3 regions of the Paenibacillus sp. FSL H8-0457 genome follow, and region 1 is predicted to be linked to each of the others. Evidence: riboswitches for the same ligand, from Rfam matches in the RefSeq annotation. Region 1 holds a riboswitch; each other region holds the start of a gene.
What was found. Region 1 has a riboswitch for ZMP and ZTP ahead of rpiB (ribose 5-phosphate isomerase B). Riboswitches for the same ligand answer to the same signal wherever they lie in the genome.
Positions count from the first base shown of each region.

Region 2: another riboswitch for ZMP and ZTP. It lies ahead of MHI43_RS19630 (tetrahydrofolate dehydrogenase/cyclohydrolase catalytic domain-containing protein); the one in region 1 lies ahead of rpiB (ribose 5-phosphate isomerase B).
Region 3: another riboswitch for ZMP and ZTP. It lies ahead of purT (phosphoribosylglycinamide formyltransferase 2); the one in region 1 lies ahead of rpiB (ribose 5-phosphate isomerase B).

Region 1 covers NZ_CP150293.1:6,638,347-6,642,038, forward strand. The annotation lists gene glyA (serine hydroxymethyltransferase) at 1-518, opposite strand, end outside; gene MHI43_RS30010 (TIGR01440 family protein) at 609-1,193, opposite strand; gene rpiB (ribose 5-phosphate isomerase B) at 1,274-1,738, opposite strand; ZMP/ZTP riboswitch at 1,853-1,934, opposite strand; gene MHI43_RS30020 (low molecular weight protein arginine phosphatase) at 2,042-2,629, opposite strand; gene MHI43_RS30025 (manganese efflux pump) at 2,685-3,248, opposite strand; gene MHI43_RS30030 (L-threonylcarbamoyladenylate synthase) at 3,318-3,692, opposite strand, start outside.
Region 2 covers NZ_CP150293.1:4,459,092-4,462,783, forward strand. The annotation lists gene MHI43_RS19625 (LacI family DNA-binding transcriptional regulator) at 1-240, opposite strand, end outside; gene MHI43_RS19630 (tetrahydrofolate dehydrogenase/cyclohydrolase catalytic domain-containing protein) at 517-1,386, opposite strand; ZMP/ZTP riboswitch at 1,452-1,531, opposite strand; gene MHI43_RS19635 (permease) at 1,686-2,696, shown strand; gene MHI43_RS19640 (TIGR03943 family protein) at 2,804-3,692, shown strand, end outside.
Region 3 covers NZ_CP150293.1:4,304,544-4,308,235, forward strand. The annotation lists gene MHI43_RS18855 (MATE family efflux transporter) at 1-217, opposite strand, end outside; gene purT (phosphoribosylglycinamide formyltransferase 2) at 537-1,697, opposite strand; ZMP/ZTP riboswitch at 1,780-1,860, opposite strand; gene MHI43_RS18865 (LysR family transcriptional regulator) at 1,921-2,796, opposite strand; gene dapA (4-hydroxy-tetrahydrodipicolinate synthase) at 2,908-3,692, shown strand, end outside.

The DNA of each region.
Region 1 (3,692 bases):
CTTGCACCCGCCACGATCAGACGAGGACGGTGTTTGAAAGCCGCTTTGCGGACTTCGTCGTAATCGATAAGGAACGTGTCTTCCTGCACGCCGTATGCAACGAAATTGTACAGAAGGCCGGACGCGTTAACCGGGCTTCCGTGAGTCAAATGGCCGCCGTGGGCCAGGTTCATGCCGAGCACGGTATCTCCAGGCTTGAGCGCAGCCAAATACACCGCCATGTTCGCTTGGGCGCCGGAGTGCGGCTGAACGTTGGCATGCTCGGCACCGAACAATTCCTTCGCGCGGTCGCGGGCGATATCCTCCACGATATCCACTCGCTCACAGCCGCCGTAATAACGCTTGCCAGGGTAGCCTTCCGCATATTTATTCGTCAGCACCGTCCCCATGGCTTCCATAACCGCTTCGCTGACGATGTTCTCGGAGGCAATCAGCTCAATGTTGCTGCGTTGACGCTTCAGTTCCAAATCCATCGCTTCCAATACAGCCGGGTCATTCTTCCGCAAATGTTCCATCATGTTCATATCCTCCCATAATCAATCGTTATTTTCTCTTGCCAAGTCAAGACTACAAGTTTACCTAATGACTAAAGCGAGCTCTCATTCGAATCAATCGCACATTGTGGAATCATCCCGCTGCTCAAGCCGGTACACGGCGCGTTCCCCACCGATCAGCTTCGGCCGGGTGTAAGCCGCCGTTACGCGCGCATCGCCGATATAACGCTCGCTCGGCCTGAACGGAACCGCCACTCTCCGCAAATGCATGCCGATCAGCGTCTCGCCGATATCGACACCCGCATGGGCCTCAATGGATTCCGCAAGGCAGGGCTCCTTCATACTCCGATACGCCGCCGAGGCCATGGAGCCTCCCGCCCCCGGAATCGGTACAGCCGCCACTTCCGTCAGGCGCAGCTCTTCAAGCAGTCCCCGCTCCATGACTAGCGCCCGGTTCAAATGCTCACAGCATTGATAGGCTACAGCGAAGCCGAATTCCGCTTGAACCTCGGCAATGCCCTGAAGAAGCTGCTGCGCCGTTTCAAGAGCGCCGCCTGTGCCGATCCGGCGTCCGACCACTTCACTGGTGCTGGCTCCGATGACCAGCACCTTGCCCGGTCCTAAGGCTGCCGCTTCGGCCAGCTCGCGGACGATCCGCGCCGTCTGTTCGCTCAAGGAAACCTTGGAGATATCCGTCATGTCACAGTCCTCCCGATGAATTTTTTCACAGAAGATGCTTCATTCCATACGCAATAACCGCAGCAGCTTTACGCGTCGACCTATCGCGATTCGCTCTTCAGGTAACGCTCCTCGATGGCCTTGATCTTGTTTACGCGGCCGACATGACGTTCGCCCTGGCTGAAATCCGTTGTCAGCCATGCGCTGACGATCTCGGCAGCAAGCCCGGGGCCGACGACGCGCTCGCCCAGCGCAATCACGTTGCTGTCATTATGCTCACGCGTGGCTTTGGCCGAAAATACATCATGCGTCAGCGCGCAGCGGATGCCCGGCACCTTGTTGGCGGCAATGCTCATGCCGATTCCCGTTCCGCAGATCAGGATGCCCCGATCCGCTTCACCCGAGACCACCTTCTCGCACACCGGAAGCGCGTAATCGGGATAATCCACGGAATCGGAACAGCCGCAGCCAAGATCCTCCACCTCGTGTCCAAGACCCCGAATGACCTCCACGATCTCCTCTTTCAGACGAATGCCGGCATGATCGGTACCCAATGCAATTTTCATCTATGAAAAACCCCCTCGAATGTTCGCTTTTGCGTTTTAGCTTGTTTCATTATAACCCAAACTCCACGCAAAAGACGAAAAAAGAGCAGTCGGCGCACGTATTGTGCTCCAAATGCTCTTTGCCCAGGCGACCGGCCGTATATTCCGATGCTCCATCGTGGTTTCATCCACTTCGTCGCCAGTTACATCGGATTCATGTTTTTCACCTTCATCTTAAAGCAATACCCTGCGAAAGGCAAGCGGCTTTTTTAGCCATATTGAGCCCGGATCCAGATTTACTCTTCGCTTCCGTGGAAGCCGATCCTATTTATGCTGATCCGCTTCCAGCTTGTCCAGCAGGCGGAAGAGCGCCGTCCGAATCTCCGCCGCCGTCGCCTCGTACTCCTCCCGCGAGCCGCCGAAGGGATCGGAGATATCGAAGCTCGGAATGCGCTGGCGCAGCTCGATCAGACGCTCCCGGTCGCGGTCGCTGACATCGCGGCCCAGCGATCTGGCCAGCTCGAGCGTTGCGTACAGGCTGTCCTGCTCCCGCAGATCATCCAGCACCCGCCGGTCATCCTCCACAAATTCCTTCAGCGTGTGCATCTTGTCGGCGGCATGCGGGAACTGCCGAATCGCATACTGCTTATGCGACTGGGTCAGCGTCAGAATCAGGTCTGCCCATTCCACCAGATTCGGAGTCAGCGGCTTAGATACCAAGCGATCTTGAATATCCTGATCCCGCAGTATCGATTCCGCATGACGGGATACCGGCATGCCGTCTACGGCCGAGACGCCGGCGGATTGCGTTTCCAGCGGAATGCCCCGCTGTTTGGCGAGCTTGCGCAGCATCCCTTCCGCCATTGGGCTGCGGCACGTATTCCCCGTGCAGACAAACAATATATTTTTCACGGTCCCGTACCTCCCCGTTGTAGGTTGTTTTGGGATTATTGTAACAAATATTGCGTCAAAAGATAAACATCACGCCAAAGATGATCAAAATCAGTCCGCCCAGCATTTCACCGTACTCTCCCAGCTTGTTGCTCACCTGACGGCCGAGCAGCAGGCCGAGAATGGACAGCAAACCGCCAACGACGCCGAAGGAGATCACGATCAGCAGCACATCATCCACGAACATTCCAAGCGAAACGCCTACCGAGAAGGAGTCGATGCTGACGCTGAGCGAAAACAGCAGCATGCCGAAGAACGCGGTAGGATGAATGCGCTGACCTTCCCCGCCCCGCCAAGCATTATACAGCATATGTCCACCCAGCAGGAGAAGCAGCCCGCCGGCCGCAAACCCTGTGACGTGCCCCAGCAGCATGCCTACATAGCGGCCGGCAAACAAGCCCGCCAGCGGCATAAGCATGTGAAACAATGCGATCATGAAGCTGATGCCCAGCATATGGCCTAAACGCATGCCGCCTCTCATTCCGACTCCGATGCCAAGCGAAAATGCGTCTAGCCCGAGTGCAACCGCCATCAGCAGAATCGCCGCAAGCTGTCCCGATTGGACAGACGCCTCCAACATCCCCATTCCCCCAAGTCCCATGGTCTTGTACACCATATGCGGACAAGGGGGAAATCATGCTAAAACCGTTCAATCGGCATCGGCATTGACGTGGATGATGTGATGTCCCGCGGCCTTCAGCAGCCGGTTCATGACGGCTGCGCCAAGCCCCTGCTCCGGGCACGCTTCGGCCAGGATGAAGGTCGCGCCTTCTTCATCGAAGCGGCGCAGGCCGGCGTACAGCCGGCGGGCCGCTTCCTCCGGCGCGGCCAGGCTGCCGAGCGAGACGGCAACGTCCGCGCGGTAGTGACCGATGTGCTCGTCGAACGACAGCACGCCGGTCACCTCCCCGCGCCGGGCCGCCGCCTCGAGCTCGGCCGCGATGCGTGCCGACACCGCGTCGGCACGCGGGCCCTGCACCACGCACATCGCACCCTTCGGTGCGTAGTGCGTGTACTTCATGCC
Region 2 (3,692 bases), 2.2 Mb from region 1:
GCCGGCGACAGTCTGCGATGCGGAGAAGGAGTCCAGACGCGGCATAATGGTGCCGATCATGCTCGTTTTTTTCGCTTTCAGGCTTTGCGCAAAAGAATTCGGGATATAGCCGGTTTCCTGAATAACCTGCTCAATCTTGCGGCGTGTCGCATGACTGACGGATCCTCCGTTCAAGAAACGGGAGACCGTGCTTTTGGCAACTCCGGCTTTGTGGGCAATATCGGCGATCGTGTTCTTCATGCCAAGATCTCCGGAGCCGTTAGCAGCGCAGCATCGAACGGATCATTCTCTGCAGCTCCCTGTTGTCCCGCACAACAGGCCATGATTCGTATAAACATGAATCTCTCCCCTTCGTAATTCGCTTATTCCTAACTATACCATGACGTCCAGGGGTCCGTGAAATGCGGGCTCCAAGCCTAGCATTGCATGGTCCATATTTGCTTCTATGTTCCAGGCTCTGGCATGAAATGAAGGATTCGAAGGGGATGATTCATGGGTGCAGCCTTACTTCACATACTAATGGTCAAGTGCATTCCCTTTGCCTCGGACGGTTCGCTCGGCCGATTCGACGGTATGCTTCAGCAATGTCGCTATCGTCACGGGGCCGACGCCCGCCGGTACCGGCGTGATTGCGGATGCCGCCTTGACGCAGGCTTCGTAATCGCAGTCCCCGATGTTTCCTTTATTGTAACCGGCGTCTAACACGACGGCACCCGGCTTGATCCAGTCCCCTTGAATGAAATTAGGCTTGCCTACGGCCGCAACCACAATATCCGCTTGGGACACAATCTCCCCAAGGTTCTTCGTTCTCGAATGGCAGATCGTAACCGTGGCGTTACGATTGAGCAGCATCATCGATACCGGCTTGCCCAGAATCGGACTGCGTCCGACCACCACCGCATGCTTCCCTTCGATCGGCAGGCTGTAATAGTCCATAATCGCGATAATCGCCGCCGGCGTACATGACGGGTAATCGGCGAAACCAAACGCATTTTGCGAGAACCCGAGCGTGGTTACTCCATCCACGTCTTTTTTAATGTCGATGGCATCAAAAGCCGCCCGCTCATCGATATGGTGCGGTACCGGGTGCTGAAGCAGAATACCGTGGACGTTCGGATCCTCGTTCAGTGCTTGAATCGCGGCAATCAGCTCCTCCGTCGTTGTCGATGTCTCCAGCACTACTTTTTTGGATATGATGCCAAGCCGCTCGCACGCATTTCCCTTCATCCGCACATAGGTCGCCGAAGCAGGATCATCGCCAACCAGAATCGTTGCCAGACAAGGGGTTACCCCTTGCTGTTTCAATTCCTGTACCTTCACCGTCAGTTTTGCCTTGATATTATCGGATACTTTTTTTCCATCCAAAATTACGGGTTCCTTACTCATGCTAATCCGCTCCTTCGCCATTGTATTAAAAACATAAAGAGGCAAGGCGACTCAAACGTCTCCTTACCTCTTGCCCAGGCGTACGGCATATGATCCCATGTGCTCCCTCTTGGTGACCCAAGCTACGCCAGTAACACATGGATAACTTTTTTTAATATATCACGACTTTGGACTTCGCGCCACCGGCTATGCGGCAGCCCTTTAATCGTAAAGTTTTTGATTTATTGCCTGGAATCACGTATGTTGCCGATGGTACAAGCATAGAATGTCTTAAGAACAATTCGCTCCAGGAGGCCTTGATGAGATATCCGGCGATCTTCAAAATGCTGCCCTTTATACTGCCGCTTGTGTTCGTGATTCCGGTCTTGACGATATGGCTGCAGAGGGACTTCAACCCCATATCCAGCCAAGACCTACAGCAGATTAAAACCGTCTTCACGGGCATCTTCCTTGAGGCACTTCCTTTTATTTTGCTTGGAGTGCTGCTGTCGTCCCTTCTGCAGCTGTTCGTAAAAGAGCAATGGGTGCGGCGTCTCACGCCGAAGAATCCGGTGGTTGGCGTCCTGTTCGCTTCCATGCTCGGCATCCTGTTTCCCATCTGCGAATGCGGGATGATCCCGGTCGTTCGCAGGTTGATGCTGAAAGGTATGCCCGCCTATATCGCCGTCACCTTTATCCTCAGCGGTCCTATTCTGAATCCCATTGTATTCGCATCAACGATCATGGCCTTCCGTTCGCATCCCGAAGTGATGATCGGACGAATGGGACTGGCTTTTGCAGTCGCGGTGACGACGGGTTTGCTCGTCTATGTTTTTTCAAAAAGCAGCCCCCTGAAGCGTTCTCTTCAAGAGTTCGCCGAACAGGGCTCCAGCAAGGGGGAACGTTTGTTGCATGAGCATCCCAAAACCTGGAGAAGCATGTTTGTCCACGCCGGAGACGAGCTGATCGAGATGTGCAAATATTTAGTCCTGGGTGCTTTCCTGACGGCCTGCATCCAATCCTTCATTCCGAGGGAGGAACTGCTGGCTCTGGGGAACGGTCCTGCCGCCTCCTATCTGTTCATGATGGGATTTGCCTTCATCCTGTCCCTCTGCTCAACTTCGGACGCCTTCGTGGCATCGGCATTCACGCACACCTTTACCGTCGGCCCGCTGGTTTCCTTCCTGGTTCTCGGCCCGATGCTGGATTTCAAAAGCCTGCTCATGCTGTCGGCTACCTTCAAGACCAAATTCGTGATCGGTTTAAGCCTGCTGGTGATTACGCTTGTCTTTATCGGCTCTGTAACCGTCAACGCGCTATTCGGCGGTTAGGTGTAGTAAACAAACTAGAGTGGCAATACACGAAAACGGTTGGAATAACGGCACCTTCAGGCTGTTATGCCTTCGGATATCCACTTGAGATTGGAGGTGTTCGGGACGTGAATCCCAGTCTGAGCCTGCGAAGCCACTATATACTGCGATCGCTGCTTATCGCAGCTCTGGCCGCCTATATCATGCATTTGAACGCATCAAATTCGCTGGACTATTACTTGGCTCCCCATATGCAGACCCTGCTTCTGCTCTGTCCCGTGCCGCTGTTGTTCATAGCTTTCGGCATGCTGTGGCACGCCATTGCGGGAGTTTCCGGCGAGGTGTGCGATTGCGAGCACCCCCTGCCCAGCGGACTGATCAAAAACATATCGGTTTACGGGTTATTCTCGGTGCCGCTGCTGTTCGGCCTGCTCCTGCCGGACCAAGCCCTCGGCAGCGATATGGCGGCCAAAAAAGGCATGATCTACACCTATCCGAACCCCGATGTTCGCCGTAAAACCGAGGAGCGGAATGCTCCCGCCGTATCGGGCATGGAGAAGCATGGAACGAATGATGACCTGGCGGCAGCGGAGGACATCGCACTGAACGAGCGTTTTGTTCCCAAAGACATCTACAGCGTGGAATTCGCGGAGCTGGCCAAGCGCTTATATACCTTACCCGTCATCCGAGTGGAGCCGGACATTTTCTCGGAGACCGTTGGGGCCATGGATATGTACAAACAGCATTTTCAAGGAAAGGCCATCACCGTCCAAGGATTTGTTTTCCGCGATGGACATATGAACGAAGACGCCTTCGCCGTCAGCCGCTTCCTCGTGATGTGCTGCACGGCAGACGCCGTCCCGTTCGGGGTCATTGTGCGCGACGCGAATGCTTCGTCGTTCGCGAATGACGCGTGGGTTCAGATCGATGGCACGATCCAGGTCACCACTGTGGACGGTAAGGAAACGCTGCAGATTCAAGCGGAACGGATTCAGCCGATCGAGCAGCCGTCATCCC
Region 3 (3,692 bases), 2.3 Mb from region 1:
TAGACAAGCCAGCCGTCAATCCCTGGGCAAAGCCGATGACAAAAAACAAAATGCTGCCTGTCGAGCCAACGGCTGCAAGTGCGTTCACGCCAATGGTACGTCCCACGATAAGGGTGTCTGCCATGTTGTAAAATTGTTGAAAAATATTACCGATCAAAAGCGGGATGGTAAACATGATAATCAGCTTGATCGGACTTCCTTGCGTCATGTCTCTCATGTAGATTCTCCTATGCCTTCAATAAACGTTCCTCTAGAGATTTATTTGAAATATTATGCTCCAAGCAGCGCTTATCGCATCGAATGGAAACATTATAATGGGTGAGGGTCGTTTGTATTCTTGTGTATCTTATCATGAAAGAACATAAATTTCTCCCTATTTATTCCCGAAATCAAAACTAAAAGCAAGTACTCGTGATCAGAAGAGTTTGTACTCCATTTGGATCCCTGATTTCTCTATAACTGAAAAGGCCAACCGGTCATTTCGGTTGGCCTTTTTCAACATGATGACATGTGATATCCCTATGGAATTCCGATGTTTATGCCTCTTCGACGGCAAGCTTATCCAAGGCCAGCTTCGCACGTGACCGCGCTTCTTCGACATCGCCGGCGGTTGACAGCGCGACTGCTACTCGTCTTCCGACCTTGGTTACCGGTTTGCCGAACATGCGAAGCTGCGTATTCGGAACGGCCAGCGCTTGCTCGGCGCCTGTAATCGTATAGTCTTCCAGCTCTCGGCCGGCTTTCAGGGGGCGGCTGGCTCCCGGCGTGATCAATTCGATCTCTGGTATCGGAAACCCGAGAATGGCACGGACATGAAGCGCAAATTCGGATAGATTTTGCGTGACCAGCGTAACCAGCCCAGTATCATGCGGACGCGGGGATACCTCGCTGAAGTATACCTTATCCTCGGCCAAAAACAATTCAACGCCGAACAAGCCGTATCCGCCAAGCTCGTCGGTAATCTTCCGCGCAATATATTTAGCTTCCTCGATTTGCGCTTCAGACATATCGTGCGGCTGCCACGATTCGATATAATCTCCGCTTTCCTGAATATGCCCGATCGGCGCACAGAAGCTTGTTCCATTGACGGAGCGGACGGTCAGAAGCGTGATTTCCGACTGGAATGAAATGAATTCCTCAATGATCACCCTTCCGTTCTGCACGCGGCCGCCTTCCATGGCGATGTTCCAGCAGGACTCGATATCCCCTTCCGAACGGCACACGCTTTGACCTTTGCCGGAGGAGCTCATCAGCGGTTTGATCACGCACGGAAAACCCATGTCCAGGACAGACTGCTTGAATTCCTCATAGGTATCGGCAAATCGATAGTCCGCAGTCGGCAGTCCCAACTCCTCTGATGCCAACCGGCGGATCCCTTCACGGTCCATCGTAAGCTTTGCGGCTCTGGCGGTAGGAATCACCCGATACCCCTCATCCTCCAGCTTCACCAGCTCCGCAGTAGCCAGCGCTTCAATCTCCGGAACGATCAGGTCCGGCTTTTCCAACTCAATAATAGCGCGCAGCTTCTCTCCGTCCAGCATATCGATCACATGGCTGTGATCGGCAACGTGCATGGCAGGAGCATCGGCATAACGATCGACGGCTACGGTTTGGACACCCAATCGTTGTGCTTCAATTACGACTTCTTTCCCTAGTTCTCCGGATCCCAGCAGCAATATTTTTTTCGTTTTGAACATCGTTGTTTTATCCCCTTTTCATAGTTTCAGAGACGATAGAAGCCCAAGAAAATAATAAAGAGGTAAGGGAAATAAACTCCCTTACCTCTGCCCAGGCGTACGGCCGTTGTCATTCATGTGCTCCCTCATGGTTCCCCATGCTACGCCAGTCACACATAAACCTATACATTGTTACATAAATGATACTGAATCTTTTCGTTAAATGCAATATCAGCCTGCGTCTTTAAGATTTAGACTTCAACATTTCGATCATATCCCGAAGCGAGTGTGACAGCCATTTCTTAGGATGAATGACAATCTGGATGTCCAGTCGAATGTCAGGGTGTTGAAAGGGAAGAATCGCCAGCTCTCCCCTCTTGATTTCCTCCTCTGCTACCATTCTCGGCAATAGTGAGATGCCGGTACCGGACATGATATATCTTTTGATTGCCTCGGGGTTGCCCAATTCCAAACCAATACGGACGGGAGCTCCGCTGGCGCGCAGCACTTTTTCCAACATGATCCGGTAATTGCAAGTATCCTCGGTCATAATCCATTCGTAATCAGCCAGATACTCCAGCTCGATGACGGGCAACCTGAGAAGCGGATGATCCGGATGGGCAATCAGATGGAGGGGCTCTTCCCGGATCGGGATCCAATTCAATGAAGTGTCTTCCGGTTTGTTCTCCAGAATAAGCCCGAGATCGTACTCACCCTCTCTTACCTTACTGACGATGCTATCTTCACGATCCGTTTGCAAGCGGATGGCAAGATCTTCATGCTCCTGTCTTAGCCGATGAAGGACGGATGGAAGAAAATATGCGGCAAGCGAATCGATCGTTCCAATCGATAAGATGCCCCCGCCTTGTTTCGTCAGCTTTTCCTTAGACTGCTGGAACAGATCCAGCATTTGGACAGCATACTTGAACAGCTCCTCCCCTGACTTCGTCAGGCGCAGGCCTCTGCCATACCGTTCAAACAGCTTGACGCCGTATTCCTTCTCCAGCTTCTGAATCTGGGTGGTAACGCTGGATTGTGCATAACCCAATTCGTCAGCAGCTTTAGTAAAGCTCTTTCGAACAGCAACCTCCCTGAAGGTTTGCAGATAGATCAGTTCCATCGCTCTCTCCTCATCAATAATATTGATAATAACTATCTATTATTATAGATAACACCGATCCCGATTCCCATGGTAAAGTAAAGCCACAATTCATGAAATGGAGGAAAGATCATGTTGAGTCCGCAAGATTTGAGAGGTATTTATGTTCCGGTGGTCACTCCCTTTTCACATGAATACGCATTGGATGTTCCGTCTTATCATCGTTATTTGGAGAATTTGTTATCCCATGACATTCAAGGATTGATCATCAACGGTACGACCGGAGAGGCGCCGACGGTAACTTGGGAAGAGGTCGTTCAAGTGGTGGAGGAAACGCGAAAAGGTCTGGACGGGCGGCAATTGCCGGTCATTATTGGTACGGGTACCAACGATACGTTCTCCAGCATGAAGCGGACGGAATGGGCAGGACATATCGGGGCAGACGCGGTATTGGTGGTCACGCCGTATTACAGCCGCCCTTCGATTGAGGGCATTATACAACATTTCTGCAAAGTCGCGGAGGTGGGGATACCGGTTATTTTGTACGAAGTTCCTTCGCGCACTGGAATTTCCTTACCGGTCGATGCCATTCGAAGAATCATGGAGATCCCCGGTGTCATCGGAATGAAGGACAGCACTGCGAGTACGGAGCTTATGAGAAGCTTGTCTCCATACGATACGAAGCCTGTTCTATGCGGGGACGATGTCCGCTTTCATGAGATGCTGCGTCATGGTGCATCCGGGGGCATTTTGGCGTCGGCCAATGTGAATACCGAGGCTTTTATTCGTGTGTATCAATTAGCTGCCCAAGGGGATTATTCTCGTTCCGAAAAGGAGTTTGAAGTGCTGCTTCCCGTTATTCATCAGTTGTTCGCAGAATCCAATCCAGCTCCGCTAAAATGGCTTCTTGCCAAGCA